DNA from 2 places in the Bradyrhizobium sp. STM 3562 genome. Region 1 is predicted to be linked to the other one. Evidence: predicted binding sites of a transcription regulator. Region 1 holds the regulator's gene; the other holds the start of a gene.
The links. The regulator LexA, encoded in region 1, represses DNA repair genes until DNA is damaged. The targets are predictions, from matches to a motif close to TGTTCNNNNTGTGTTCNG.
Positions count from the first base shown of each region.

Region 2: a site for LexA is predicted at 3,371-3,388, ahead of recA (recombinase RecA). Genes of this name have one in related genera too.

Region 1 is NZ_CP120694.1:4,708,807-4,724,048, reverse strand. Features, by position in the region: gene P6U23_RS21960 (slipin family protein) at 1-5, shown strand, start outside; gene glnA (type I glutamate--ammonia ligase) at 316-1,746, opposite strand; gene P6U23_RS21950 (hypothetical protein) at 1,894-2,076, opposite strand; gene P6U23_RS21945 (hypothetical protein) at 2,603-2,785, shown strand; gene P6U23_RS21940 (hypothetical protein) at 2,862-3,641, opposite strand; gene P6U23_RS21935 (nuclear transport factor 2 family protein) at 4,030-4,467, shown strand; partial or broken gene P6U23_RS21930 (SOS response-associated peptidase) at 4,603-4,803, shown strand; partial or broken gene P6U23_RS21925 (ComEC/Rec2 family competence protein) at 5,156-7,428, shown strand; gene P6U23_RS21920 (hypothetical protein) at 7,485-7,694, opposite strand; gene P6U23_RS21915 (GDSL-type esterase/lipase family protein) at 7,974-8,471, shown strand; gene P6U23_RS21910 (hypothetical protein) at 8,472-8,678, opposite strand; gene P6U23_RS21905 (hypothetical protein) at 8,841-9,263, opposite strand; gene lexA (transcriptional repressor LexA) at 9,559-10,251, opposite strand; gene glp (gephyrin-like molybdotransferase Glp) at 10,583-11,794, opposite strand; gene P6U23_RS21890 (HdeD family acid-resistance protein) at 12,420-12,974, opposite strand; gene P6U23_RS21885 (hypothetical protein) at 13,269-13,577, opposite strand; gene P6U23_RS21880 (hypothetical protein) at 14,546-14,731, opposite strand.
Region 2 is NZ_CP120694.1:2,978,881-2,994,122, forward strand. Features, by position in the region: gene P6U23_RS13615 (hypothetical protein) at 1-174, opposite strand, end outside; gene P6U23_RS13620 (hypothetical protein) at 438-623, opposite strand; gene P6U23_RS13625 (hypothetical protein) at 943-1,218, shown strand; gene P6U23_RS13630 (response regulator transcription factor) at 1,466-1,849, opposite strand; gene P6U23_RS13635 (hypothetical protein) at 2,788-2,988, opposite strand; gene recA (recombinase RecA) at 3,481-4,569, shown strand; gene gcvP (aminomethyl-transferring glycine dehydrogenase) at 5,157-8,045, opposite strand; gene gcvH (glycine cleavage system protein GcvH) at 8,215-8,580, opposite strand; gene gcvT (glycine cleavage system aminomethyltransferase GcvT) at 8,591-9,736, opposite strand; glycine riboswitch at 9,872-9,962, opposite strand; gene alaS (alanine--tRNA ligase) at 10,161-12,830, shown strand; gene ilvD (dihydroxy-acid dehydratase) at 13,044-14,885, opposite strand.

The DNA of each region.
Region 1 (15,242 bases):
CCTGACCTCGGTCATTTGCCAGCTTTAGGAATGTGAGCCGTGCTCGGCATAACCGCGTCGCGGCTCTGTTAACGTGTCCGCCGAGCTGAGTGAAAAATCAGCGACGCGGCGTCATTGCTGTGCATGTTCACTAATTCGCTGATCGAATCCAGCCCGCAGGGGGGATTCGATCAGCGAATTAGTGAACATGCACAATTGCGAGCGCAAGCGAAGCAATCCAGACTTTCTCCACGGATGCAATCTGGATTGCGTCGTCGCTTTCGCTCCTCGCAATGACGAGCCTGGCACTGCAACTTAACCGGCGGATGTGCTGGCTTAAATGTCGTAGTAGAGATGGAACTCGTAAGGATGGGGCCGCAGCCTGATAGCATCGACCTCCTTCTCGCGCTTGTAGGCGAGCCAGGTCTCGATCACGTCGGCGGTGAACACATCACCGCGTAGCAGGAATGTATGATCGCGTTCGAGGGCGTCGAGCGCCTGGTCCAGCGATCCCGGGGTCGACTTCACCTCCTTCGCCTCGGCGGGTGGCAGATCGTAGAGGTTTTTGTCGATCGGGCTGCCGGGGTCGATCCTCTTCTCAATGCCGTCGAGGCCGGCCATCAGCATCGCCGAGAAAGCGAGATAGGGATTGCAGGACGGGTCTGGCGAGCGAAATTCGACGCGTTTTGCCCGCGGGTTCGGTGAATACATTGGGATCCGGCAGCAGGCCGAGCGATTGCGCTGGGAATAGACCAGATTGATCGGAGCTTCGTAACCCGGCACCAGGCGCCGATAGGAGTTCGTGGTCGGGGCGCAAAGCCCGCACAGCGCCCAGGCGTGGGTCAAGAGCCCGCCGATGTAGTGGCGGCCGAGCTTGCTCAGCTCCGCGTAGTCACTCTTATCGTAGAACAGGTTGGTTTCGCTCTTCCATAAGCTTTGATGAACGTGCATGCCCGAAGCGTTGTCCTCGAACAACGGCTTCGGCATGAACGTCGCCGTCATGCCGTGCTGGTGGGCCGTGTTCTTCACCACATATTTGTACATCATCAGATTGTCCGCCATGCGGGTCAGCGTGGTGAAGCGCATGTCTATTTCGTTCTGGCCGCCAGTTGCCACCTCGTGGTGATGAGCTTCGATCTTGATTCCAAGTGCTTCCATCGTCAGCACCATTTCGGTGCGCAGTGCCTGCATGCTGTCGGTCGGAGGGACGGGGAAGTATCCCTCTTTCGGGCGCGGCTTGTGGCCCAAATTCGGCCCTTCGTCCTTAGCGGTGTTCCAGCTACCTTCACGGGAATCGATCTCGTGGAAGGCGTGATTGATGCCTTGTCCGTAGCGCACGTCGTCGAAGACGAAGAACTCCGCCTCCGGGCCGAAGTAGCTCGTATCGGCCTGACCGGTGCCCCTCAGGTGGATCTCGGCCTTTTGCGCGATGTAACGGGGATCACGGCTGTAGGACTGGCCGGTCACGGGATCCCTAATGTTGCAGATCAGCACAAGCGTCCTTGTCGGGCTAAAGGGGTCGAAGAAGGCGGTCGTGGGATCCGGAACGACCAACATGTCGCTCTCCTGGATCTCCTGGAAGCCGCGGATCGATGAGCCGTCGAAGCCGATGCCTTCATCGAGCGCATCTGCACTCACGGCGCTCGGGGGGACCGAGAAATGTTGCCAGACTCCCGGCAAGTCGGTGAACCGCAGATCGATCATCTCGACCTTTTCATCCTTGATCGTCTTCATGAGATCTTCGGCTGTCGCACAATTCGGCACCATGGCTTCACTCCTCTGGTGGCGAGCCGCGGCTTCGTCTCACCGATCAGCCGCGGCTAAGCGGTTTGGACGGATTGGGTCCACGCTCCATGTTTTGCGCCGCTACCGCACCGGGCTCGGTCCCGCGTGGCGGCGTTTGCGCCGGCTGCCTCAGCTTTGATGCGGCCCACGCATGAGCTTCATGGCGTCCTCGATATGCCGCCAGGTTCTGGCCAGTTCGACATCGCCTTTTGCTTCGAGGTCGATGGCATTCTGGGCGGCTTCCGCAATCGCCCTGGCGCCGTGCGCTTCCAGCAATTGCCGTGCATAGGAATGGATTTCGATTTCTCGCATGGCGTCATCCTCCTCTTGTTCCGAGCCGCGCGGCCGGTCACTTCGGCCGGGCAAAGCTCAGACGTTGACGCCCATCAAGCCTGGACAGTTTGCATCCGCGCGTGGGTTAGTTGCAAGAGGCTCCAGCTCGGGCTGAAAGGTGTCGAACGGCGGCAACCGTCCCCCGACGAGTGGCGCAGATTTCGGCTTACAAGATTTTGGCAGAGGGCAGCGCATGCGCATTCAACACTGGCAGGAGGCAGCCAGTCTGTTCTTGGGCGTGTGGCTGAGTGTGTTGCTGTTCGCTCGTATTCAGCACCCCTGGGTTCGCCGGCGCAGAGGTCTGGATAACCATCGTGCTGGCTTGTGCGTGGGAGCGGAAGCGCGGAAAGTAGCGCAGCTTAACTGCGGATCGCGGCATTATGAGACTTTCGGCTCAATCAGCCCGGTATTCTGTTGCGCCGCTTTGCGTGACGCGGATCATAGCGAGCCGCGGCGAATGGGTTCATTCTCGACCTGTATTTAAAAGCAAAAAGTGGAGGCTCGCATGCGAAAGCTCACCATTCTGGTGATTGCGACCTTGCTGGCAACCGCCTATGCGGGGACTGACGCGCTCGCAAAGGAGCGTCACAAGGCTTCTGCGGCGAAGCGGCACAAGCCCGCGACGACCCAGCCGGTCGAGCACCCGATCACCCGCCTGCCGGTCGCGCCCGACACTTTCAGGGCATAAGCGGAGGCGCACTTCCGGATTCTCATTTTGTTCCGCCGTCCAGGTGCCGCTGGCGTCAAGATGCGCGGTGATCAATTCATTGGGTCACAGGCGGTACAACGAGAATTGCGGGCTTTTCCACGAACGGACGAACTGTACCAGCCCGCTTACCCCCGTGCTCGACGGCGGCGCCTTTCTTCGTCTTCTGGCCGGCGGCTGCGGGTCCAGCCGGGGCTGCCGGCGGCAGAACGAGGAGGACCAAATCTGCGAGGTACCCGTTATTGAAATCTTGCGCAGATACGAAAAGCTCATGATTGCCAAACAATCCAAGATCCCGCACTGCTAAACTTGGGGGAGGAGGATTTGTGGAGCCGTCGGCAGCAATGCCGCTCCAAAAGATATGTCTTGGGGGCAATTTGAGAACTGCCGGTGGCAGATTTTCATGTCCGTCAAGACCGTAGATTACATAGTGGTAGAGCGCTCTGATGTTTGTAAGCGTTGTTGGATCGGAGACAGGCGTGACCTGCCAGGTTTGAGTCCATCCGTCGCTTGCACCCACTGAAATCCCAGTTCCTGCAGTCGTCAGGCTACTAATCGCGCCGCCTGCAGTGCGGACCGCAGATCGGGAAAGAGGGGCGCTTATAGACGGCGTGATTGAGTTGGTCGTTTGAATGGAGCCGGTCTGAATGTCGACCTGAGTGGGAATGGCGTACGGCTCGTCGATGGTTCGACTGAGGTTCGCTAAGACCTGCCTGGTTTCGATGTCGGTTAGGGTCGATGCGACGTCCAGCGTATTATGCGCAAGTTGCGTGCCAGCACAGCCTCCGAGTCCCACGACGCCGACAAGCGCACTGAGCGCCGCAATCCTCGAAGCCATTTCCGACCGCCCCCATTCTCACGCGAAAACCTCGGTGAGCCCCCAAGCCCACGGCGCTTCATCTCACTACTCGCGCTGGGGTTGAGTCAATGTGGCATGCACAGAAAATTGCCTCTCGGCCGACAATTGCGGTGCTTCTTCGGGCCCTCTTCCGCGGCTGGGGGGGCGGTCGCATCTGCGTTTCCAGCTCCAGTTGATGCCGCCAGCAATCGCGGAGGCGACCACGCAAGAGCTCAACGAGTGGAGTTCTTGCGCCTGCGGCATCAGCGTACCTAGGTGGCATTTCTAATCAATGTACGATTGTGTGCTATGGTTCATCGCTGCTCCCGCGATGGGGCCAGCATCTTTTCAAAACAGCAAATTTATTCGAGGAGGACACACAATGCGAATGTCCTACGTTTTGTGCTTCTTGCTCGCAGCGTTTGCAGCGCCAGCGGCGGCTACCGATCTCAAGCAGGAGGTGGAAAAAATCGGCTCTGCAGTCGCGGAAAACTTCAACAAACAGGATGGAGCAGGGATCGCCGCGCTGTACGCGGCCGGTGGCGCTCTCGTTAACCCAGCAGGGCCGCACACGAACATCGCGGAGTTCTACCAAGGCCTATTCAAGGCTGGGTTTAATCACGAGGAAATAGCAGTGGATCAGGCTTGGCCCTTGGGAAGCGATACGGTCCTCGCGTTGGGCGAGTACCGCATCACCGGCAAGAACCAGAGTGGGCAGGCTGTTGAGCTTGCGGGCCGTTGGACCGCAGTATACCTCCGCGAGGGCGGGAAGTTGAAAATCCGGATGGTGTCGGCCATCCCGAACGCACCGCCGCCGAAAGACTAAGGCAATGGACGCGCCATAGCATTTGCAACCAAAAACGGAGAGGAAGCCGCCTTCCGTCGGCGGCTTCCTTTTTTGCAAAGGCCGATTGTGGAGCTTGCTCGGCCCTTCGCTTAACATTCTGCAATGCGTCTATGGTTCCTCACAACCGAGGCGAACCCCGTGGTGAAGCCGATCCATCCGAAAGCGATGCCGGTAATCCTGACGACGGATGAAGAACGCGATGTCTGGATGCGGGCGCCGTGGGATGAGGCGAAGGCGCTGCAACGGCCGCTGCCGGATGACGCGCTCAGGATCGTGATGCGGGGCGCTGACAAGGAAGATCGGGCGGCGGCTTAACCGAGGTGGGCGAGCATGAACGGAAATCGGTACTACGGGGTTCAAGTTGAGGGAGCAAAATACGGCGTGAGCTTTGGCTCCGCCCTTGCTATCGCGATATCCTACACCGCTAACCACTCGATACTTTGGGCGATCATCCATGGCATCTTGGGTTGGCTGTACGTGATCTACTACGCACTGTTTCGGTCGTAGCCGTGGCTGATTGGCAACGAGCCTTTGATGACCGATCCCGCTGCCCGGCTCCTCCTGGGCATAAGCCAAGAACTGCTCCCGGTTTCTCATTTTGTTCCGCTATCTCGGTACCGGCACCGTCAGGTAGCATGACCGCGTTATTGCGTGCAGCGGGCAGTGGATGGCGGAGCGGGGCGGCGGCAGAGTGCGAGGGATCGCGACGACCTGGCCGCCGCGCGGAGCGGCGCAGGCCGGCGGTTTCGCGCCGGCCGGTCTTGACCTCTGGACATCGTTCGTTGCGAAGTTCAGGAGCTGGGTCCGCGCGGAGGCGGGCGCCGGGCGGCTGTTGCCCTGGGTGCCCGTGGCCTTCGGCGCGGGGATCGCGGTCTACTTCAGCGCGGATCATGAGCCGCAGCTCGTGGTCGCCACGTTCACCGCGTTGGTGCTTTGCCTCGCGGCGTTCCTGTTGCGGCGCTGGAAATTCTTTCCTGCTCTCGTGCTGACCGCCGCCGCAGCCGCGGGGTTCGCCACGGCGACATTCAGAACTGCGCATGTCGCCCATATCGTGCTGTCCCGGCCGCTTTATTCGGTCGCTCTGTCCGGATTCGTCGAGACGCGCGACATTCGTGAGCGCACGGACCGCTTCGTGCTGCGCGTCGTCCACATGGAAGCCCAACGCGGCGATCTGAAGCTCGAGCGCGTTCGGCTGTCGGTGAAGAAAGGCACCGCGCCCGATGTCGGCAGCTTTGTCGAGTTGAAGGCGCGATTGATGCCGCCGCTCTCGCCCTTGAGGCCGGGGTCCTACGATTTCGCGCGCGACCTGTTTTTCCAGGGCATCGGTGCGTCGGGATTCGCGATGGGCGGCATCACCATCACCAAACCGCCCGAGAGTGGCGGGCTGTCCTTGCGCTACGCCGCACTCATGCAGGGCCTGCGCGATGCCATCGATGCGCGCATCCGCACGCGCCTTGAGGGTGATGAGCGCTCGATAGCGACCGCGCTTTTGACCGGGCGGCGCGATGCGATCTCCGAGCCGGTCAACGATGCGATGTTCATCTCCGGCCTCGGCCATGTGCTGTCGATCTCCGGCTATCACATGGCGGTCGTCGCCGGCGTGGTGTTCTTCGCCGTGCGCGCATTGCTGGCGCTGATACCCGGCCTTGCCGTCGGCTTTCCGATCAAGAAGTGGGCGGCGGCTGCCGCACTCGTCGCTGCGGCGTTTTATCTGCTGCTCTCGGGCGCGGAGGTGGCGACGCAAAGATCGTTCTTCATGACCGCGGTGGTGCTGATCGCGGTGATGGTCGACCGCCGCGCCATCACCTTCCGCACGCTCGCGGTTGCCGCCATGATCGTGCTGGCGATCGCGCCGGAGGCGCTGGTGCATCCGAGCTTCCAAATGTCCTTTGCCGCGACGCTGGCACTCGTGGCACTGGTGCAGGTTGGCATGCCCCGCCTGCTGGCCACGCCCGACAGTTCGACTGCTGCGCGCGTGGCACTGTGGGGCGGCCGCGAGCTCATGATGCTGATGCTGGCTTCGCTGGTGGCGGGACTGGCCACCACGCCCTACGCCGCCTTCCATTTCCATCGCGTCACGCCGTTCGGTGTGCTCGCCAATCTCGCGGCGATGCCGGTTGTCTCGGCGCTCGTGATGCCGGCCGGGCTGCTCGGGCTGCTCGCGATGCCATTCGGCCTCGACGGTTTTTTCTGGTGGCTGATGGGCGTTGGCATCGACTGGATGATCGTGGTTACGCAAGGGTGGCGCATCTGCCCGGCGCGATCGGCCGCATGGCGGCGTTCGGCGCAGCGCCGCTGGCCCTGGCTTCCATCGGTATCATCGTGATGGGACTGTTGCGCACGCCGCTGCGCTGGTCGGGCGCGCTTGTGCTTGCCTTAGCCGTGGTCTGGGCGCTCGCCGCGCCGCCGGCCGATGTGCTGATTTCCGGCGACGGGCGGAGCGTTGCGGTGCGCGGCCGCGACGGACACCTGCATCTGATGCAGACCGGCAAGGACGCATTCCTCGTGAAAGAATGGCTTGCCGCCGATGCCGATCCCAGAGCGGGCGGCGAAGCTTCGCTCGCGCAAGGAGTCTCATGCGATGAGGCCGGCTGCGTGGTGGCGATGGCCGACGGCGCCTTTGTCGCGCAGGCGCTGCGCGCGGACGCCTTGCTTGATGATTGCGATCGCGCCGCGCTTGTTGTGACGATCCATCAGGCGTCGAAGGATTGTGCGGCCGCCGTGATCGACCGCGATCGGCTGCGGCGACAAGGGGCGCTGGCATTGCGGCGCGACGGGAGCGGCTTTGACGTCGAGGCGGTGAGGCCGCGCGGCTTTGACCGGCCGTGGTCTCCGGCAGCAGCCTATGCCGAGACCGATACGGCCAATCTGTCGCGCCCGGCTGCGCAGCGCGGCAAGGACGCCACGCCCTCCGAATCCGATCTGCAGCCGGACGACTGACAAAATTTGCAAAGAACTCCGGCGCTGGGCCGGAGTTTTTCTCGTTCGCGGGGCCGTCAGTGACCGGCGGGAGCCGACCAGCCGCCCGAGTACACCCCGAGCCCGCTCGACGATGCGGCGGCGTTGTTGGAATTGCGGAATTGCTGGCTGGTCGTCGCAGCCGGCGGGGCCTTGCGGGTGCGATCGTGCTCAGCGGCGGAAGCGGCCTGAACGGTCGTTGCGGCAATCAGCAGGGCGCCGAGGGTAGTGAGAACGGCCTTGCGCATGGGGTATCTCCTCATTGCTGACGCTTAGTGAAGCGGGAGCGCTTCGGGTGTTGTTGCGTCGGCAGGTCACGTAGTGCGGGAGCATGAGTCCGGGAACCCGGGAAAACCGGAAAGGACTATTCGCCAGCAGTGAACAATCGGGTCTTGCTCCGCCGTCATCCTCACCTTGGCGGATCTGGAGGCCCCGCGGCGGTTTCAGGGCCGTGTGTGCTTGACGCTCGACATCTGGGATGCTGATGCACCGAGCTATTGCTGTAGAATCAAATTCAGGATCTGAAGATGAGCGTCATATCCAGACTGCTTCTTCCACTTGTCGCGTTGGCGGTTTTCTTTCAGCTTGGCGGAGCACATGCCGCGACTGTCGTCGCCCTCGGTGCGAGCAACACCGCCGGCAAGGGCGTCTCGCCTGACCAGGCGTACCCGGCACAGCTTGAGGCGATGCTTCGTGCGCGAGGCTTGGACGTCAACGTGATCAATGCGGGCATCAGCGGTGACACCACGGGCGGCATGATGGCTCGGCTGGAAAGCGCAGTTCCGAAAGGGACCAAGGTCGTGATTCTTCAGCCCGGCGGAAATGATCTGAGAAAGGGAGCGCCCAACTACACCATTGAGTTGCAACGTCGGCTCACGGCGATGGGGGTCAGGGTTGTCATGCTGCCAAACGGAATGTTCCGGGGCAAACCGCACCAGCCTGATGGCATGCATCTGACTCCGGAGGGCTACCACATGCTCGCGCAACAGCTCGTTGGTCCCGTCGCCAGTGCATTGCGGAAGTAGCTAAGCGATCTCTCCGCTCTGAGAGCCGGCCGCAGCCGGCTCTCGGCGCATATCATCTTGAGCGATATCGAAGGCGCCCAGGTGAAATTCTTCGGCGATGCCGTCGCCGCTGCCCGGCAGCCTGACCAGCGTAAACGCCGCGTTGGGAAATTGCTGCCAGATGCCGATATCTTCGGCCGTCACCGTGAGCCAGCCAAACGTAAACATATAGCGGCCAGGCTGCGCCACCCGCCCGGCCTTCTGCCACGTGATCTTGTTGACCACAGGTCAGCTCCAAGGACGCGTTTACAAACCACTCAAAAATCACGTTCGATACGCGCGCGGCACCGCCGGCAAAAACCGGCGGAACCATCGATTGCGCTAACTGTCTCAGTCGACCGGCAACCGCCGCGTCGCGGGCGTCGTCTCCGCGGTGTGCGCGGGCGTGCCGACAGGGTGCGTCACCGGCAACTGCAGCACTGTTACCCGCTGGCCCTCGCAGAGCAGGGTCACCAGCACGTGGCTGCCATCCGGAAATTCGATCGCATCATGATGACGATCGGGAATGTGCGTATCGATGGTGTTGAATTTTCCGACACGGAAGTTGACGGTCCGCGTCCAGATCCATCGATTGTCATAGCGAACGTTGTCGGCGAAGGCGAGCTCGGTGCCCGGCAGCATGCAGACCGCGACCGTCGGATCGCTCTCTGATGCAAAACCGCGGGTCGAGGTGCCGCGGAATGTCGTGGTGATCAGCGTTTCGCCAACCTGAGCGGGACGTGACGCCACGGCATGCAGGCTATAGTCACACATCGGATTGCTCCTCGCTTGAGATAGTCAACCCGCGCTCTTTCGAGGCGCAGGCCTCTATCAGAGTGGACGAGCCCTCCAGTCTCAGAGGGCTTGTGGGCGATTATGCGGCCCGCAATGGCGAAGTGCGATCACATCCGTTTGACTGTGTGCATTTCCTTTGAGCGTCAGCGCTCGACGTGTGCATCGCATCCATTGCTGGCGGGGCACAAACTCCAACTCTGCCGGAATCGGCATCCGGCAGTGCCAACGCAATCGCAGTCGCGCGCCTCACGTGCGTCAGGCGCGCGCAGACAGTTTAGTACTTTCGGTAGAGCCCGACCAGCTTGCCCTGAATCTTGACGCGGTTCGGCGGCAGGATGCGCACCTCGTAGGCGGTGTTCGCGGGTTCCAGCGCGATCGAGGCGCCGCGACGGCGGAAACGCTTCAGCGTCGCTTCCTCGTCGTCGATCAGCGCGACCACGATGTCGCCAGTATCGGCGGTCTCATTTCGCTGGATCAGCGCCATGTCGCCGTCGAGAATGCCGGCATCCACCATGGAGTCGCCGCGCACCTCCAGCGCATAATGCTCGCCGGAGCCGAGCATATCCGGCGGCACGCTGATCGTATGGCTGCGGGTCTGCAGCGCCTCGATCGGCGTGCCGGCCGCGATGCGGCCCATCACCGGAACGGCCACCGGACGCTCGCCATCATCGGCGGCCGCGCCGCGTCCCTTGCCGAGATTGCCTTCGATGACGCTGGGCGTGAAGCCGCGGCGGCCGGAGGTCGCCGGCGACAGTTCGGGCAGCTTGATCACCTCGATGGCGCGGGCGCGGTTCGGCAGGCGACGAATGAAGCCGCGCTCCTCAAGTGCGGTGATGAGGCGATGGATTCCCGACTTCGAGCGCAAATCGAGCGCATCCTTCATCTCGTCGAAGGAGGGCGGAACGCCAGCCTCTTTCAGCCGCTCGTTGATGAAACGCAGAAGTTCATACTGTTTGCGCGTAAGCATCGCGACCAATCCCCAGGTTGATGTCGTTCGATTCCGGGATGTCGGAGCCGTCGGCTCCCCCTAGATCGTCGAAACAAATCATGAACGGACACTATATGTTCGATAAGTGTTCCGCAACCACTTAATTTCCGGTGAACGCGATTAGTTTGCGTGAAAAGCGCGCGCGGAACCTTAGTCCGCTCGCGTGCGTGCTCGCAAGATGCGCGAACGGCACGATGCGCGAGCGGATGCCGCCGATCTCGCCCGAATCATGCCGGCCACATGCGCCGTCATTTGCGGATTTCGACACTTCGCATCGTCCCGGAACGATGGTGCAAGTCATCGAGCGCAGCTATTCCGGCAGCCGCAGGATCTCGCAAGGCGAGCCGGCCTTCGCCGCCGGCGCAAAGGGCGGGCGGATCACCAGTACCCGGGCGCGCGAGAGATAGTTGAGCAGCGAGGAGTCCTGCCGGGTGACCGGTGTTGCGATCGGGGCGCCCTCGGCGCGGTCATCGAGCGTTGCGCGCAAGTAATCCTCGCGCACGTCATTGGGCCCGATGTCGCGGCCGAGCAGGGCGGCCTCGCGGGCGTGATGGATGGTCTTGCGGCCGGAAAGCGCGCGGATTAGCGGCACCACGAACAGCAGGGTGCAGACATAAGACGAGACGGGATTGCCGGGGACGCCGACGACGCGCATGGCACCGAGCCGGCCGTGCATCATCGGTTTGCCGGGCCGCATGGCGATCTGCCAGAACGCGATGCTGACCCGCTCGGCTTCCAGCGCCTTCTTGACGAGATCGTGGTCGCCGACCGACGCGCCGCCGGTGGTGACCAGGATGTCGGCGCCCAGATCGCGGGCGCGGCGGATACCGGCGACGGTCGCCTCCATGGTGTCAGCGGCGACGCCGAGATCGACGACCTCGGCGCCCTCGCTGCGCATCAGCGCGCGCAGGGCGTAGCCATTGGAATAGACGATCTGGCCCGGACCCGGCTCGGTGCCCGGCATCACCAATTCGTCGCCGGTGGCGAGCAGGGCGACCTTGGGGCGGCCGCGCACCGGCAGTTCCGGATAATTCATGCTGGCGGCGAGCGAGAGATCGCGGTCGGTCAGACGGCTTCCCGCCTCGAGCAGGACGTCGCCTTGCCGAAAGTCGACGCCGGCGGGGCGGATATGCCGGCCGAGGATCGCGGCTTCCTTGATTGTGATGGCGCCGCCGTCGGCAACCGTGTCTTCCTGGATCACCACGGCATCGGCGCCTTCGGGGATGACGCCGCCGGTGAAAATGCGCGCGGCTTCGCCTTTGCCGAGAGCGCGGTCGAACGGCCGGCCCGCGGCGACCTCGCCGATCACCTTGAGCTTTGCGTTGACCTCGGCGGCATCGGCCGCGCGCACGGCATAGCCGTCCATCGCCGACATCGCTTGCGGCGGCTGCGTACGCAGCGCCACGACATCGCGCGCCAGCGTGCGGTGATAGGCGAGATCCAATGCGACGGATTCCTCCGGCAAGGGCTTGGCGCCATCGAGGATCGCGGCGAGTGCGTCGGCAACCGGCATCAGGGCCACGGGCAAAACTCCAGATTCTGCGATCGCATTTGGGATCGCGGGTCGCTTCTAGCCGAGAGCGCGCGGCGAGGCAAAGGCGGCGCCCGTTCGCTTGGCCTGCGCATGCAATTCGCTGGAGCGGTTGCACCTCGTGCATGAGCCCGCGCCCGGCGAAACAACAGCAGCGGTGCAGGATCTATGATGCGTCCACCCAGGGCGTAAGCTGATCGAAGAAGAGGCATAAGCTGAGCGCGCAAGAAAAGGCCCCGACGCCTTGCAGGTGTCAGGGCCTCCCGGACGCTTGAGCCGTGGGCTGGCACGGCACGCACCTCAAACGCGCAAACCGACCGGGCTGTTCCAAACCAGAGACAAACAATTCCCATGGGATCGGGTACTAATACCTGCGATTAACCGCGGGAACGCGATCGGTATGACTTTTCCGTATCATTCCGGTGTGGGGGTATGGAACATTGAACGCGTGCGGCGTCGTAGTGCAGTATTTCCGACGGCTGGGAATTTCAGTGCCCAGTGCAAGGCCAACGCCGCCTTAGCGAAGATATTCCGCTAAGGCGGCGTTGGCGCGATTGGGGAGTTGACGTCGGCGACTGTCTCGCAGGGCCGGCCAAGCCGTACTGAGATCGATCGCTCAAGCCGTGCGCAGGCTCAACGCGACCGCGATCCAAGCGGCGCCGTAGAAGATCAGATCGATGCCGAGGAAAAGGCCGATGGCCCAAAGACCCGAGATCGGCCACTGCGACACGACGAGCATGCCGAGCACGAAGGTGATGCCTCCATCAAGGGCCTGCCACTCCCAGCCGGCCGACCCCAGCACCAGCGCCGTCACGAATTGGAAGATGCCGCCGATCAGAAAGAACAGGCCCATGAACAGCGTCAATGTCTCGGCGCTCATGATAGGCTTGGTGATCAGCAGGAGGCCTGCGACGCCGAACAGGACGGCAGCGAACAGGTGATGGAAGAATCCGGCCCAGTGCCCCACCATGAAGGATTGCACGATCTCCAGTGCGGAGGCGATGATCAGCAGCCATCCAAAAAACAGCATGGTCACGATCGTCGCCCTGAACGATCGGGCGATCGCGGCGAGGCCGAGCACGACGAGCCCGATGCCGAAAGCCAAGAACCAGCCCCAGTATTGGACTATTTCCTGAGGCACCTCGATCTGGAAACCCTGAGCATCGCTCATCTCGTCGCTCCCCTATCTCGTTGCTCCCTTCAAAGTGATGACCGGCGCGCAGAGCTTTTCGATGTCTGCCGCGAACCGGCCTTCGATGGACGCGCGCTTGTTTTTCGTCGGGGTCAACAGGCCGCCATCGATCGTCCAAGTATCGTCCAAGTAGAGCATGATACCGCGATGGTGGTGCGCTGGCACCATCATCTCCGTGAATGGCGGATCGGCAAGAGTGGCGCTCTCGGGATCATTTGGCGCGATCTTCTGAAGAAAATCTCGGAACGGCCCATGCTCGTCCCGAGCGCGAGATTATTCGGTCGAAATGAGTCCCGCGGTGGTCGCGACGATCCAACGATTGCCCCATCGCACGATCGTATCGATCCGGCCTACCCCTGGCACGGTATCTCCCGTTCGCACGGTCCAGACGCGGTCGGGGCCGGCCAGCACCGCGTTGTCGCCATGGACTTCACGGACGCTCCACCCGGCGATGGTGGTCGGTTTCGACTCGGGGAACGGCACAAGCCGCCGTGGCGGATCGCTCGAGCCCGGCAACGCTCGAACCGGCGATGTTCGCTCCCTCGTGCTCTGGGAAATCGAGCCCTGCGGTTCGGCGCGCATCTGAACGGTGCCCGAAGGGCTTGCGCGCGCGCTTGCGACTGATGCTGGCGGCTTTGATTTGTCTGACTCAGGAGGCGCTGGTGGAGGGGCGGTTGCCGCGGTTGCAATGCGATGGTGATGATGCCGGACATTTTCTTGTTCGGAGCCGGGCCGCCGAGGTGACGCGTCCGCTTCCTGGTCAAGCGAGGCCAAGCTCGCATCTTTCTGGTCCGGCGAGCTCAGGCTCGCATCGGGGTTCGAATTGAGCATAGATGCGCATGCCCAGCCGAGGCCAAAGGCAAAGACGAGGGCGCTTCCGATCAAGGACGGGCGGAGGGTCACCCAATTCCACCGGGTCGTCATCCGGTTGTGGAGCCCGCTCAGGATCTCCTTGAATCTTGCGATCTGTCTGAAACCAAACCCCCGGACCTGGGCCAGATCAATTGCTGGTTCGTCCGGGCCTGACGGGATTGAATCGGCGGCAGCGATGCGGTCGCCGGCAAGGACATGGATCTGAGACTGACCGTCTCCTGCTTCCTGATGAGGCGTCTGCTCAGCAGGGTCCGTTGGTGTCGCGAATGGGAAATCCCGCGGCTCCGCACGCATGGTGGAAACCTCCTAAACGACCGGTAAATCATTGGGCTTGTAGGTAAATGAAGCCTTACCTGACTGGTGGCGGACTACCTCAGGTAACAAAGAAAAGCGTGGCGTCCATGCGCCGGGTCACCCTATCAGCCTCTCCAGGGCAAGGAGGGAGACAAAGACAAGCACGACCACTCCAGTGAAGGTGAGGGCAAGGTAAACGTGATGCATGATGTCCAACATCTCCCATCACTTGGCCATTCAGGTTGGGTTTCGCAGCTCCGACAGCTCGTCTCACGCCCTTTTTCAAACGGCAGGGGCGACAAGATGGATCGCGGCTGGAGGGAAGTGGCGCCGTCCCAACCGTTACCCCGTGAGCGTAGAACGTTCTTCAGGCTCGTGTGAGATCACACGCCGCGTTTGGGGGCATCGTGGTGAGGAGCATTGAAGCGGGAACGCTGAGCATCCGCTTCAAGCTCGAGGACGATGTCGTGCAGCAGGCGCGCGGCGAGCGGATCGGTCACCTCGCGCTCTAAAGCCCGATAGCGGTCAATACGGACTTGCTGCTCTCTCAAGAAACCCGGATCAGTCATTCCGCGGCCCTCCGCTCATTCGACTCGGAGAGGTGCCCTCGGTTTCCCGAAAGTTTGCAGATTATTTTTCATGGTTTCTAATTGATGAATGGCGCCGGAGCGCCCTCACAATCCTAACTTACAATCCTAATGAGTGCCGGACTTGGCTCAGTATCGAAAGTGCGGCATCAGTGTAGCGCCCGTCGTAAAAATACTTGTCGATCAGTGACGCGAGCACCAGTGCTACCAGGGCATTGCTGATGCCGCGTATCATGGCCGGCGCGAACGGGCGAACTCGAAAGGTACTTTCGATCCGACGCTCTCGAGTTGTTGGTCGCTGGTTAGACGCCAGGCTGCCGCACCAAAATAGCCCGTCAGCGCCAAGCTCGTTGCGATCAAAAGTCCAAAGGAAAGTCGAACCACCATAACGAACTCCTAAGATATTTGACGCAGGGAATCATCTTGAGCTGATTCGAAAAACGCAGCAGTGCTGACCTATGGGCAAGTTGTTGTTGATCAGCATGGCACTGAC
Region 2 (15,242 bases), 1.7 Mb from region 1:
AATCAGTCCGTCGCCGGTGACGAGGGGACCTTTGGCGGTCAGCGCGACATAGCCGAGCGCGACGAGCTTGCTCAGATGCGCCGCTGGAACGTAGACGTCGGGCGCGCTTACCGCGACTTCGAGGAGCGAGGCAAATTCTTCCGGCGTCAGAAGCTTGGGCGTGTGCACGGTCATTGCTTGACTTGGGGATGATGGAAGTTTGCGCCGGATCTTAAGCGGACGGTGCGGTCGCGTAAATGAGCCTCGGAGCATGATCGATTGGGCGCAACGAGATCATGATCTCATCTCGCTCTTTGAGCATGATTTCGGCGCAAATGCTTCGTGCTTGTCGCGAGCGAAGGCGGCTTCCACTTTGCGCTTCGCGGGCGCTTTCGGATGGGCGTGATGTGTTGCGAGCGGACGACGGGTCACGTCTCGCCAGAAAGATCTGACATCCGCTATTCAAAAAGCTTTTCCGGCGCGACCGTCAGGCGATAGGCGATTTCCGTAGAGCCGTCGGAAATTTCCAGCAAGCAATTGCACAGCGGACAGCGGAATTCGCCCGCGTGTCCCTTACGCGAATTGAGTTCAATCCGGCGGATGCCGGCCTTGCACTCCGGGCAGACGATGTCGCCTTTTTTCATGCGGTCGATTATGCCCGGGCCGTATCACCGTTCCAAGACAGTGACGCCTTCTTCCAATGAAGTTGAAAGCGCCATCGGTAGTGGCCGCGATTCGTTCGTGATGAGGAACTTTGTTCTTCCGCGGAGAACTACGGACGAAATGCGCGAAAAACGTGTTGAAAACACAGCACTTCGCGCAACCCGTGCGGAAGTCGCGCGTTGGTCCGGCCGCGAGCGAAGAATTCACATGCGTAATCGTCGGAACTGACGTCAGCCATCAAACTTGGCTTGCGAGTGTCGGTGATTCGCTCTCCGTTGGCCCACACGGCAAAAGCAAAACATGAAGCTCATCGACCTGTTTTCGCGCCCCAGGAAGCGGGCGCGCCATCCTGACGAGATCGCGCCGCATGTTGCGGATCACCGCACCGACCGATCGAGCATGGCCGAACTGGTTCGGCTGCTGCGGGAGCATGACGACGCACGAGATCTCAGTGGCGCGAGTGAACGCTCAGATCGCCCCGGAAGCCCGACCCAAAGATTACGGTCGTACGATCAGGACCGCCATCACGGTGAAGGGGAGAGAGGCGCGGGAACGATTGCCGGTCGGCGCCGTTAGCTTGCCGTATCGTCCCTTAGATACACCCCCGCAAGAGCGGCCCCGGCTTCTCCCCTGAGCTGGGGCCGTCGCATTGAGGGTTTTCTCATCTTCGCGGCATCATAGGTTAGAGACGGAACCGGCGAGGCGTCGCACCATATCGGCGTTGCTATTGTGCGGTTTGCCCCCGCTTTGGCAACGACCCCTCACGGCCCCGGCTGCAAACACTGGGGCCGTTTTTTTGGGCGCCGCTCCGCTGTTGGAGACATCAAGCTGCAGTCGGACCTGTCCCTACATTGAGGAGCTGGGACACCGCCGTGACGAGTTGCGCGGGAGCGAACGGTTTGCTGAGCATGATGCTGTTGGGAACGCCCTTCGAGGTCCAGCCCTCGGCATCCTTGCCGCTCATATAGACGACGGGAAAATCCGCGCGGAGCTCCCGCGCGTGGCGCGCGATCTCCCAGCCATCCATCGGCCCCGATAAATTGATGTCGGTCACCAGCGCCCGGTACTTGTGTTCATCGCCCGCAATCAGCTTCACCGCCTCTTCGCCGGAGGCGGCGATGGCGACCTCATAGCCCCCTTCGGCCAGCGTCTCCTCGATCATCCCTTGGATCACCTGCTCGTCTTCGACGACCAGGATGACGGGCATCTCGTTCGCTTCCAATGGCCGCTCCCCCGTCCAGGTTTGGTGCGTCAAGTGGCAATCGAGAAATTGGTTCCCGTGTTACGAATTGAACTCTTCCAAAAGCGATGAGCGGCCGCGCATCATAGGCTGGCGACGGAACCGCAGCAGCCGGGCGCAGACTGCCGGGGTTACCGGTGCGAGGCGCCCTGCGTCCACGCTTCGAACGGATTCTCCCGTGCTTCACCGGGAAGCCGCAGCGGACATCAAAGTTGAGCTTACGAACGAAGCAGGATGGCTATTCCGTTGCCTCGACGTCCGGTGGGTGAGGGCTGGGGTCGGGAGCCTCCGAGGCTCTCTCGTCGACCTGCGACTTGTAGGCGGCAGCCCTCGCCACCAGAGCTGCGGCCAGCTCCGGGTTTGACGTGGATTTGGCAAACCTTAGCAGCGCCGCGGCCTGACGCGCGAAGTAGAGTCTTCCAGGCACGGTCCATTGATCCCCGACAAGAACCCCCGTCGGGAGACATCACGCGCGAACCGCGATTCCGTTCCGCAGCGAATGTTCACAATTGGTCGTAGGGCGCTTGGTTCCCCGAGGAACCCTTCGACCCAGCCGGCTCCATCCGCCTAGCGCGCGGAGAGGGCTGCGATGGCGAGGAGCACCATCCATCCGACAATGACCAGGGAGACAATGGCGCCGGCGGTTATCCTGGCCTTTTCCCTGGCGGTATAGCGCCTGTCCATGTCCGCACTCTAGGAGGACCGAGGCGCAACTGCTCATCAAATCGGGGAGACCAAGGCCCAGCGAAGCGGAAGGGCCTTAGGGAAAACCGGATCTGCTGTGAAGGCCGCCCGGCGCACCCTTTGCCGGGTAACAGGGTGCACCGGGCCGGCCTTGCTGCACCAGTGCTTCCGTGGTGCTGGCCGTCTTTGCCAAGCAAGAGCCGTGCCGGTTTGGCTAGCCCTCACCCGCGTTGGGGTTTCGGCATCGGCCCTTGTTCCTCCCTGGGGAAAGGCTCCTGGGTTTTTCGGCCGAGAAACGTATCCGGCACGGGCTGCCGAAGAAGCTCGACCGCCTGTTTCGTGATTTCGCGCGTCCGCTCGGTCTGCCGGGCAAGCTCCTCGGTCGTGCCGAACAGACGCTGGCCGCCGTGGCGATCCTGCATAGCGCGCACCCTTTCTTGCAGGCGGGAGCGCGACCGGTCTCTCAGCCACCAGCGCCCACAGGCTCGTGCCGTTTGCCAGTGATATTGCGCAACGAATGGGCAGGTGTTTGGTTCAAACTGACGGAGCCGAGTCTCGGCAGGCCAACACGCTGCTGGCTACCGCGCTCATGAACATCAGGCGTAGGCGCGAAAATCCGGTGGCCTGGAGATCCACCGGACGATTCGCCAATACAATTTGGTGAAATGAAACGGGGACAGCTAAGCGGACAATTCGCGGCTGGTCTGTCCAAAAGTTCACAATCGGCCAGGAAAGTTGGCGCTCGCGTCGGTCCTAGCCGCCGCGGCGGGGACGGCAGAGGGGCTCCGCTGCATCTTGCAAAAAAAGAACATATTGCGAACATGGAACAAATGGTGTACGTTGTTTTTTAACCGTCGGCCGCCTCTTTCAACCGTTTGTCCCACTCGCGAATCCCCGCCATAAGGAGTTAACAGATGACCGTCCCGGCCCTGCGTATCGTCGAAGGTTCTTCCATGGATAAGTCCAAAGCGCTATCCGCCGCGCTGTCCCAGATCGAGCGGCAATTCGGCAAGGGCTCGGTGATGAAGCTCGGCAAGAACGACCGCTCGATGGATGTCGAGACGGTGTCTTCCGGCTCGCTCGGGCTCGACATTGCGCTCGGCGTCGGCGGCCTGCCGAAGGGGCGGATCGTGGAGATCTACGGGCCGGAGTCTTCGGGCAAGACGACACTCGCGTTGCATACGGTGGCCGAAGCGCAGAAGAAGGGCGGCATTTGCGCCTTCATCGATGCCGAGCATGCGCTCGATCCGGTCTATGCGCGCAAGCTGGGCGTCAATATCGACGAACTCCTGATCTCGCAGCCCGACACCGGCGAGCAGGCACTGGAAATCTGCGACACCCTGGTGCGCTCCGGCGCGGTCGACGTGCTGGTGGTCGATTCGGTGGCCGCGCTGGTGCCGCGGGCCGAGCTCGAAGGCGAGATGGGTGAGGCGCTGCCGGGCCTGCAGGCGCGCCTGATGAGCCAGGCGCTGCGCAAGCTCACCGCCTCGATCAACAAGTCCAACACCATGGTGATCTTCATCAACCAGATCCGCATGAAGATCGGCGTGATGTACGGCTCGCCCGAGACCACCACCGGCGGCAACGCGCTGAAATTCTATGCTTCCGTCCGCCTCGACATCCGCCGCATCGGCTCGATCAAGGAGCGCGATGAGGTGGTCGGCAACACGACGCGCGTGAAAGTGGTGAAGAACAAGCTGGCGCCGCCGTTCAAGCAGGTCGAATTCGACATCATGTATGGCGAGGGTGTCTCCAAGATGGGCGAGATTCTCGACCTCGGCGTCAAGGCCGGCATTGTCGAAAAATCCGGCGCCTGGTTCTCCTATGATAGTCAGCGGCTCGGCCAAGGACGGGAGAATGCCAAATCGTTCTTGAAATCCAATCCCGACATCACCGCCAAGATCGAAACCGCCATCCGGCAAAACTCCGGCCTGATCGCCGAGCAGATCCTCGCCGGCACGCCCGAGCGCGATGCCGACGGCGAAGAGCCGGCGGAGGAGTAAGGCCTTAGACCTTCGTGAGCCGCATTAGCGAAGGTTAGCGTCATGCCCGGCCGTCCCCCGTGCCGGGCATGTACGTTTTGAGGCGGCCGCCGGCAGGATTGACCGAAACGCCCTCGCGCGAACTCCGCGCTGAAGCTCGAGTCGGATGCTGCCGATTAAGAAAGGGCGGAGGCGAAGATCATGCGACGAGCAGTGGCTAGCAAGGCCAAGGCGTCCCGGCTAATCCTGACCAGCTCTTCCGGCCTAAGTCTTATCCGCGCCGAGCGCGCTGACCTCGTCGTCCCGTTCTGCTTTCGCTTCGTTTGGGGCCGTTGCCATCCGAAGGCGAACTTCGCAAGCTATCTCGCCGCCCGGCCGAGGCCGTCCTTGCAGGAGGTGAGGATTTCAGCCGGCATAACCGGATCCACCGCTGGTGGGACAGTACGGAGCTCACCAACGATCGCCTGTGGCGCTGGGATCCGGTCAAGGGGGGCCCTGATCGCGCCTTGAGGCTCGGTCATTCCGGGCCTGTCTGAAGGACCAGACCCGGAATCTCGAGATTCCGGGTTCGCCTCTTTCGAGGCGCCCCGGAGTGACGGATTTGTCGGTTACTCCGCCACTTGCGCGTAATTGCTCGCCGGCGGGCACGAGCACACCAGGTTGCGATCACCATAGACGTTGTCGACCCGGCCGACCGGCGACCAATATTTGTCCATGCGCGACACCCCATCCGGGAAACAGCCCTCAGTGCGGCTGTAGGCGCGCTTCCACTCGTCATCGGCGATGTCGTGCACCGTGTGCGGCGCGTACCGCAGGGGCGAGGCCTCGATCTTGAAGCGGCCGCTCTCGACCTCGGCGATCTCCCGCCTGATCGCGATCATCGCATCGCAAAAACGATCCAGCTCCGCTTTCGATTCCGACTCCGTCGGTTCGATCATCAGCGTGCCCGGCACTGGGAAGCTCATGGTCGGGGCGTGGAAACCGTAATCGATCAGGCGCTTTGCGATGTCATCGACGGTGACGCCGCAAGCGGTCTTCAGCGGCCTCGGATCGATGATGCATTCGTGCGCGACGCGGCCTTTCGCATTTCGATAGAGCACCGGGAAATGCGCGTTCAGCCGCGCTGCCACGTAATTGGCATTGAGGATCGCGACCTCCGTGGCACGGGTCAGCCCTTCGCCGCCCATCAGCAAAATGTAGATGTAGGAGATGGTCAGGATCGACGCCGAGCCGAAGGGCGCGGCCGAGACCGGCCCGACTGCGTGAGGCTGCTCGCCATCGCGTTCCGAATGAAGGAGGGCCGGATGACCCGGCAGGAACGGCGCCAGATGCGCCTTCACGCCGATCGGGCCCATGCCCGGACCGCCGCCGCCATGGGGAATGCAAAAGGTCTTGTGCAAGTTGAGATGGCTGACATCGGCGCCATAGTCGCCGGGCCGCGACAGTCCGACCTGCGCATTCATGTTGGCGCCGTCGAGATAGACCTGGCCGCCATGGGCATGCACGATCTCGCAGATTTCGCGAATGTGCTCCTCGAACACGCCGTGCGTCGAGGGATAGGTGATCATGACAGCCGCAAGATTCTTGCCGCGCGCCTCCGCCTTGGCACGCAGATCGTCGACATCGACATCGCCGCGCGCGTCGCAGGCAACCACCACCACCTCCATGCCGGCCATCGCGGCTGACGCCGGATTGGTGCCGTGGGCGGAGGAGGGGATCAGGCAAACCTTGCGATGCCCTTCGCCGCGAGCGGCGTGATAGCCGCGGATCGCGAGCAGGCCTGCATACTCGCCCTGTGCGCCGGAGTTCGGCTGCAGCGAAATCGCGTCATAGCCAGTGATGTCGCAGAGCCATTTTTCCAGCCGCGCAAACAGCGCGTGATAGCCTCCCGCCTGCTCGCGCGGCGCGAAGGGGTGCAGCGCCGCGAACTCCGGCCAGGTCAGCGGCACCATCTCGGTGGTGGCGTTCAGCTTCATGGTGCAAGAGCCGAGCGGGATCATGGCACGGTCGAGCGCGAGGTCGCGGTCGGCGAGCTTGCGCATGTAGCGCAGCATCTCGGTCTCCGAGCGATGCGCATGGAACACGGGATGGGTGAGGAAATGCGTCGTGCGCTTCAGCTCCAGCGGCAGCGCGTCGCGCGCGCCGGCCTCGACCTCCGCATAGGACAGGCTGCCGCCGAACGCGCGCCACACCGCCTCGACGATGTCGGGCGTCGTGGTCTCGTCCAGCGCGACGCGCAAGCCGGCTCCGCCGATCCCGAGATTGATCTTCTCAGTCAGCGCCCGCGCCACGATCTGGTCCCGCCGCGCCCCGACCTCGACGGTCAGGGTGTCGAAGAACGCCTCGCTTCTCGGTGCGAACCCGAGCTTGCGCAGGCCGGCCGCCAGCACCGAAGCGCGGCGATGCACGTTGCGTGCAATCGCGGTGAGCCCTTCCGGGCCGTGATAGACCGCATACATCGAGGCGATCACTGCGAGCAGCACCTGCGCGGTGCAGATGTTGGAGGTCGCCTTCTCGCGGCGAATATGCTGCTCGCGGGTCTGCAGCGCCAGCCGATAGGCAGGCGCCCCGCGCGAATCCACGCTCAAGCCGACGATGCGGCCGGGCAGCGAGCGCTTGAGCGCATCGCGCACCGCCATATAGGCCGCGTGCGGCCCGCCATACCCCATCGGCACGCCGAAGCGCTGCGCCGAGCCGACCCCGATGTCGGCGCCGAGCTCGCCGGGCGAGGCGAGCAGGGTCAGCGCGAGCAGGTCGGCCGAAACGATCGCCAGCGCGCCCTTGCCGCGCAGCGCCGCGATCGCCGGGCGCAGGTCGCGCACCGCGCCGGATGTACCCGGATATTGCAGGACGCCGCCGAACACATCGGCACTTGCGAGATCGGTCGCGGGATCGCCGACGATCAGATTCCACCCCAACGGTTCGGTGCGGGTCCGGAGCACCGCAAGCGTCTGCGGATGCACTTCATGGTCGACGAAGAATGCCTTGGTCTTCGCCTGCGAGGCCCGCTCGGCGAGCGCCATCGCCTCGGCGACGGCGGTCGCCTCATCCAGCAGCGAGGCATTGGCGACATCGAGCCCGGTGAGGTCAGAGATCATGGTCTGGAAATTGAACAGCGCCTCCAGCCGACCCTGGCTGATCTCGGGCTGATAGGGCGTGTAGGCCGTGTACCAGGCCGGGTTCTCCAGGATGTTGCGCTGGATCACCGTGGGCAGAATGGTGCCGGAATATCCCTGGCCGATCAGTGAGGTGAACACCTGGTTTTGCGTGGCGAGCTCGCGCATATGCGAAAGCGCCTCGGTTTCGCTCAAGGCGCGACCGAGATCGAGCGGCGCCTTCTGCCGGATCGAGCCAGGCAGCGTCTCCAGCATCAGCGCGGACAGGCTGCTTGCGCCGACGGTCTGAAGCATCGCTTCGATATCGCGCGGCGACGGTCCGATGTGCCGGCGCACGAAAGTGGCTGCGGCGTCGCTGGTCGGTTTAAAGGGCGCGTTCATGCGTTGATCCTCTCTGCGAGCCGTTGAAATGCTCCGTCATGGCCGGGCTTGTCCCGGCCATTCACCATGTGCCAAGCGAAAGGACGTGGATGCCCGGCACAAGGCGGGGCATAACGAGATGAGAATGCCGGCCGATTGGTGAGCCAATATTGCCGCATGGTCTCTGCTCTCACGCCGTGTGCGCCTTGTAGGCGGCCTCATCCATCAGGCCGCCGAGCTCGTTTCTGTCGGCAATCTTGATCTTGAAGAACCAGGCCTTTCCTTGCGCATCGGAATTGACCAGCGCAGGTTCGGAACTGAGCTCCTCGTTCACTTCAAGCACCTCACCTGAGATCGGCGCGTAGACATCGGAGGCGGCCTTCACGGACTCCACCACCGCAGCGGCCTCCGCCTTCTTCAGCGCGCGGCCGACCTTGGGCAGGTCGACGAAGACGACATCGCCGAGCTGCTGTTGCGCGTAGTCGGTAATCCCCACCGTTGCGACATCGCCCTCGATACGGAGCCATTCGTGGTCGGAGGTGAACAGCGTGGTCATGTGATGTCCTTCAGCGCTTGTAGGTGTTGGGAACGAAGGGTGTGGCGGCGACGCGCACGGGCAGGCGCTGCCCACGCACTTCCGCGAAAAGCTGGGTCCCGTTGGCCGAAAGCTGCGTGGGCACATAGCCCATCGCGACCGGGGCATTGAGGGAGGGGCCAAAGCCGCCCGAAGTGACCGTGCCGATCGGCTCGGATGCGGCTCGATCGGCAAACAGCAGCGCACCCTCGCGCACCGGCGCGCGGCCCTCCGGCTTCAAGCCGACACGGCGGCGCGGGGCACCAATGGCAAATTGGCTGAGAATCTTTTCCGCGCCGAAAAAGCCGCCGGCGCGGGCGCCGCCTTGGCGGCGGCTCTTTTGGATCGACCATTCCAGCGCCGCCTCGATCGGGGTGGTCGTGCTGTCGATGTCATGACCGTAGAGGCAAAGCCCGGCCTCGAGGCGCAAGCTGTCGCGCGCCCCTAACCCGATTGGCAGGACGTCAGGATCTTGCAGCAGCGCCTTTGCAAGCTGTTCCGCCTGTTCCGCCGGGACCGAAATCTCAAAACCGTCCTCGCCGGTATAGCCCGAACGGGACACGAAGCAGTCAAGGCCCGCAACTTTGCGCGGCCCGGCGTCCATGAACCGCAGGCTCGGTGCCTCCGCACAGAATTTCGCCAATACGGATTCGGCCCTCGGTCCTTGCAGGGCCAGCAGTGCGCGGTCGGCGAGCGGCTCGATCAGGCACGAATCGGACACATGCGCGCGCAGATGCGCTTCATCGGCGTCCTTGCAGGCGGCGTTCACCACCACGAAGAGGTGGTCGCCGAAATTGGCAACCATGAGATCATCGAGAATGCCGCCTTGCTCGTGGGTGAACTGCGCATAGCGCTGGCGGCGCGGAGCAAGGCTCAAAACGTCCTGCGGCACCAGGCGCTCGAGCGCCAGCGCCGCATCTTCAACCCGGCCCGATTTCGCGCGCAGCGCGACCTGGCCCATATGGGACACGTCGAACAGCCCGGCTTTTTGCCTCGTATGGAGGTGTTCCTTCAAAACCCCGGCTGCATATTGCACGGGCATCTCGTAGCCCGCGAACGGCACCATCTTGGCGCCGAGCGACACATGAAGGGCATGGAGGGGAGTGCGTTTTAGGGGGATGTCATCACGCGCAAGCATCAGGAGGCCCTCCGTGGTTCCCGGGGACCATCCCCGACAACCCTTTGAGCCCCATCTGTCGCTTTGCCTGAGAGTATTATCCCGTCGGCGGACGCGTCAGGCCAAGAACCCTCGGCGTCTCTTTCCAGATGTTATCAAAGCCACACGGTCCTTTTGCCTGAGAGTTTCCGGGGCGGTTGCTCCTTCGGCGCCGGCATCAAAGCCGGTCTCTCCCGACGTGGCTGTCTTGAACAGATCGAAGGGAAACACGACCTGTACCAGGCTGTCAACGCGGCGCAGCATCTATCAACGAACTTTACGCTTTCGCGGCAAGTCCATGATCCGCCTGCACAGTTTCTGGACAGCGCGGCTGCCCTTGTCTAAAAGCGTTGCGCCGGAAAACCATTAATTTTGCGGGCACGGCCAGCTTTCCGATTGGATGAATATGACAGGCGTCAACGACATCAGGTCGACTTTTCTGAACTTCTTTGCCCAAAACGGCCATGAGATCGTGCCGTCGTCGCCGCTCGTGCCGCGCAACGACCCGACCCTGATGTTCACGAACGCCGGCATGGTGCAGTTCAAGAACGTCTTCACCGGCGTCGAGAAGCGGCCCTATTCGCGCGCCACCACCTCGCAGAAATGCGTGCGCGCCGGCGGCAAGCACAACGACCTCGACAATGTCGGCTATACCGCGCGGCATCACACCTTTTTCGAGATGCTCGGCAATTTCTCGTTCGGCGATTACTTCAAGGATCGCGCGATCGAGCTTGCCTGGAAGCTGGTGACGACGGAGTTCGGCCTGCCGAAGGACAAGCTGTGGGCGACCGTCTATATCGACGACGATGAGGCGTTCGGCCTCTGGAAGAAGATCTCGGGCCTGCCGGAGTCGCGCATCATCCGCATCGCGGGCTCCGACAATTTCTGGCAGATGGGCGACACCGGCCCGTGCGGGCCCTGCTCGGAAATCTTCTATGACCACGGCGACAAGGTCTGGGGCGGCCCGCCCGGCTCGGCGGAGGCCGATGGCGACCGCTACATCGAGATCTGGAATCTCGTGTTCATGCAGTTCGAGCAGTTCGAGGACGGCAAGCGCGTGGCGCTGCCCAAGCCCTCGATCGATACCGGAGCGGGGCTCGAGCGCGTCGCAGCGGTGCTCCAGGGCAAGCACGACAATTACGACATCGATCTCTTCGTCTCGCTGATCCGCGCCATCTCCGATCTCACCGGCGCCAATCCGAACGGCCAGCACAAGGCCTCGCTGCGCGTGATCGCCGATCACCTGCGCGCGTCCTCCTTCCTGATCGCCGACGGCGTGCTGCCGTCCAACGAAGGCCGCGGCTATGTGCTGCGTCGGATCATGCGCCGCGCCATGCGCCACGCGCAGCTCCTGGGCGTGCGGGAGCCCTTGATGCATCGCCTGGTGTGGGCGCTGGTGCGCGAGATGGGCCAGGCCTATCCCGAACTGGTGCGCGCGGAGAATTTGATCGAGGAGACGCTGCGGCTGGAAGAGACCCGCTTCCGCAAAACCTTGGAGCGCGGCCTTGCCATCCTGGATGAGAAGAGCGCGGCCCTGAAGAAGGGCGACATGTTCGACGGCGACACCGCCTTCACGCTGTACGACACCTACGGCTTTCCGCTCGATCTGACCCAGGACGCGCTGAAGTCGCGCGGCATCGGCGTCGACGTGGCGGCCTTCACCGACGCCATGGACCGCCAGCGCGAGAAGGCGCGTGCGGCCTGGGCTGGCTCGGGCGAGGCCGCGACCGAGAGCGTGTGGTTTCCGCTGCGTGAGAAGCTGGGCGCGACCGAGTTCTTGGGCTATGAGACCGAGACTGCGGAAGGCGTGGTCGCGGCGCTGGTCAAGGACGGCCAGGAGGTCGAAAGCCTGCAGGCCGGCGAGAGCGGTGCGATCGTTTTGAACCAGACCCCGTTTTATGCGGAGTCCGGCGGTCAGGTTGGCGATACCGGCGTGATGCTCGGTGAAGGCGCCAAATTCCGCGTCACCGACACGCAAAAGAAGGCCGGCGACCTCTTCGTGCATTTGGGCACGGTGGAGCACGGCACGCTGAAGGTCGGCACCGCGCTGCAGCTCGATGTGGACCATGCGCGCCGTAGCTCGATCCGGCGCAATCACTCGGCAACGCATCTGTTGCACGAAGCACTGCGGCAGGTGCTCGGCGATCACATCGCCCAGCGTGGCTCGCTGGTCGCCCCCGACCGCCTGCGCTTCGATTTCGCGCATCCCAAGCCGATCACGCCGGAAGAGCTGGCGCGTGTCGAAGACATCGCCAACGAGGTGGTGCTGGAGAACGAGGAGGTGACCACGCGCCTGATGGCGCTGGACGAGGCTCGTGAGGCCGGCGCCCGCGCGCTGTTCGGCGAGAAGTATGGTGATGAGGTGCGTGTGGTGTCGATGGGCAAGGGATCGCGCGAGCACGGCGAGAACGCGCTTGGGTGGTCGGTCGAGCTCTGCGGCGGCACCCATGTCCGCCGCACCGGCGACATCGGCCTGATCTCAGTGACCAGCGAAAGCGCGGTGTCCTCCGGCGTCCGCCGCATCGAGGCGCTGACCGGGCGCGGCGCGCGCAAGCACGCCAACGACGTGATGGGGCTCGCCAAGACCGCGGCCGCCGAATTGCGCACGACGGTCGAGGACGTGCCGGCGCGCATCACCGCGCTGCTCGATGAGCGCAAGAAGCTCGAGCGCGACTTGTCGGATGCGCGCAAAAAGCTCGCCATGGGCGGCGGCGTTTCGGGGAAAGGCGCGGATGGCGTGCGCGAGGTCGGCAAGGTCAAGCTGATGGCGCGCGCGGTCGAGGGGATCGAGATGAAGGATCTCAAGAGCCTCGCCGACGACGGCAAGAAGCAGCTCGGCTCCGGTGTGGTCGCTATCGTCGGCGTCACCGGCGACGGCAAGGCCGGTGTCGTGGTCGGCGTCACGCCCGATCTCACCGCGCGCTACAACGCGGTCGACCTGGTGCGCATCGCTTCCGAGGCGCTCGGCGGCAAGGGCGGCGGCGGCCGCCCCGACATGGCGCAGGCCGGCGGCCCGGATGGGGCGAAGGCGAGCGCGGCGCTTGAGGCGATCGAGAGGGCAATGGCGGGGGCGTGAGGCTGCGAGCCACGAACTCCTTCCTTCTTCCTCGTGGGAAAAGGTGTCGCGGACGAAGTCCGCGACGGATGAGGGGTCTCTCTCCAATAGGTACAAAGGGAGAGATGTTCGATCGCGGAGGCAAACCGCTCACCCTGGCGCGCCTGTGTCCACCAGGCTGCCCTCTCCCATAAGGGGCGAGGGCACAACGATCAGCAGCGCTGTATTCCTGCCCTAATCCTTCACCACCCGCACCGCGCCGCGCGCGGCGCTGGTCGCGAGCGCGGCATACGCCTTGAGCGCGGTCGACACCTTGCGCTTGCGCTTCGCAGGCTTCCAGGCCTTGTCGCCCTTGGCCAGCATCGCCTCGCGGCGCCGTTTCAGTTCCGCCTCGTCCACCGCAAGATGGATCGAGCGCGCGGGGATGTCGATCTCGATCCGGTCGCCCTCCTGCACCAGGCCGATGAGGCCGCCTTCGGCGGCTTCCGGCGAAACGTGGCCGATCGACAAGCCCGATGTGCCGCCCGAGAAGCGGCCATCGGTGATCAGGGCGCAGGCTTTGCCGAGCCCCTTCGATTTCAGGTAGCTGGTGGGATAGAGCATTTCCTGCATGCCGGGACCGCCGCGCGGTCCCTCATAGGTGATCACCACGACATCGCCGGCCCTGATCCTGTTGGTCAGGATCGCCTCGACCGCGGCATCCTGGCTTTCCAGCACGCGGGCGGGTCCTGAGAATTTCAGGATGCTGGCATCGACGCCGGCGGTCTTCACGATGCAGCCGTCGAGCGCCAAGTTGCCGTACAACACCGCAAGGCCGCCATCGCGGGAATAGGCGTGCTCGATGTCGCGGATGCAGCCCGTGCTGCGATCGAGGTCGAGCTCCTCGAACCTGCGGTCCTGGCTGAAGGCCGTTTGCGTCGGCACGCCGCCAGGTGCTGCCTTGTAGAAGTTGCGCACGCTATCGCTCTTGGTGCGACGGATGTCCCAGCGCTCCAGCGCGGACGCAAGCGTCGCTGAGTGAACGCTTGGCAGGTCGGACTGAATGAGGCCGGCGCGGTCGAGCTCGCCCAGGATCGCCATCACGCCGCCGGCGCGGTGCACGTCTTCCAGGTGCACGTCTGCCACCGACGGGGCGACCTTGCAGAGCACCGGCACTTTGCGCGAGAGACGGTCGATGTCCTTCATGGTGAAGGGCACCTCGCCCTCATGAGCTGCGGCCAAAAGATGCAGCACGGTGTTGGTCGAGCCACCCATGGCGATGTCGAGGCTCATGGCGTTCTCGAAGGCCCTGGCGTTCGCGATGCTGCGCGGCAGGACGCTTTCGTCGTCCTGCTCGTAATAGCGCCGCGCGAGGTCGACGATGAGATGACCGGCCTCGATGAACAGGCTCTTGCGGTCGGCATGGGTTGCCAGCACCGAGCCGTTGCCCGGCAGCGACAGGCCCAGCGCCTCGGTGAGGCAGTTCATCGAATTGGCGGTGAACATGCCCGAGCAGGAGCCGCAGGTCGGGCATGCCGAGCGCTCCATCACCTCGACCTCACTGTCGCTGACATGCTCGTCGGCGGCCGCCACCATCGCATCGATCAGGTCGACCGATTTGATCTTGCCCTTGAGGTTGACCTTGCCCGACTCCATCGGTCCGCCGGAGACGAACACGGTGGGGATGTTGAGGCGGAGCGCCGCCATCAGCATGCCGGGCGTGATCTTGTCGCAATTGGAGATGCAGACCAGCGCGTCCGCGCAATGCGCATTGACCATGTATTCGACGCTGTCGGCGATCAGCTCGCGCGAGGGCAGGCTGTAGAGCATGCCGTCATGGCCCATGGCGATGCCGTCATCGACTGCGATGGTGTTGAACTCTTTCGCGACGCCGCCGGCCTTCTCGATCTCGCGCGCCACGAGCTGGCCGAGGTCCTTCAGATGGACATGCCCGGGTACGAATTGGGTGAAGGAGTTGGCGACCGCGATGATCGGCTTGCCGAAATCCTCGTTCGTCATCCCGGTGGCGCGCCACAGGCCGCGAGCCCCGGCCATGTTGCGGCCATGTGTGGTGGTCCGGGATCGATAGGTCGGCATGGCGTTTCTCCGATAGTGTTGACCGGGCGGTCTGGAGACCGGCGGCAATCGAACAGTCAAGCGAGCCTTTACAAGGAAGCCGCCGGGGACGCGACCGGCAATTTCGCGGTCCGGCGATGCCATGCTTGGCGGTTCATCGGCCGGGTCCGGAGGCGGTGCGCAACGGCTGCAGCGTCCCCCTGAGGGGTCATCAAGGCTCGACGGCGTATTAGAACATCCGCTCGGGCGGCGGCAAGGGCGGCGGGCTGGATGGCGTCAGGTGAGGCACCAGCGGCTCGCGAGGTCCAGGGGCGCGGCTCGGCCTGCGCGGTCACGGTGATGTCAGGTGACAACCCAAGAGGTCACAATTTTGTGCCT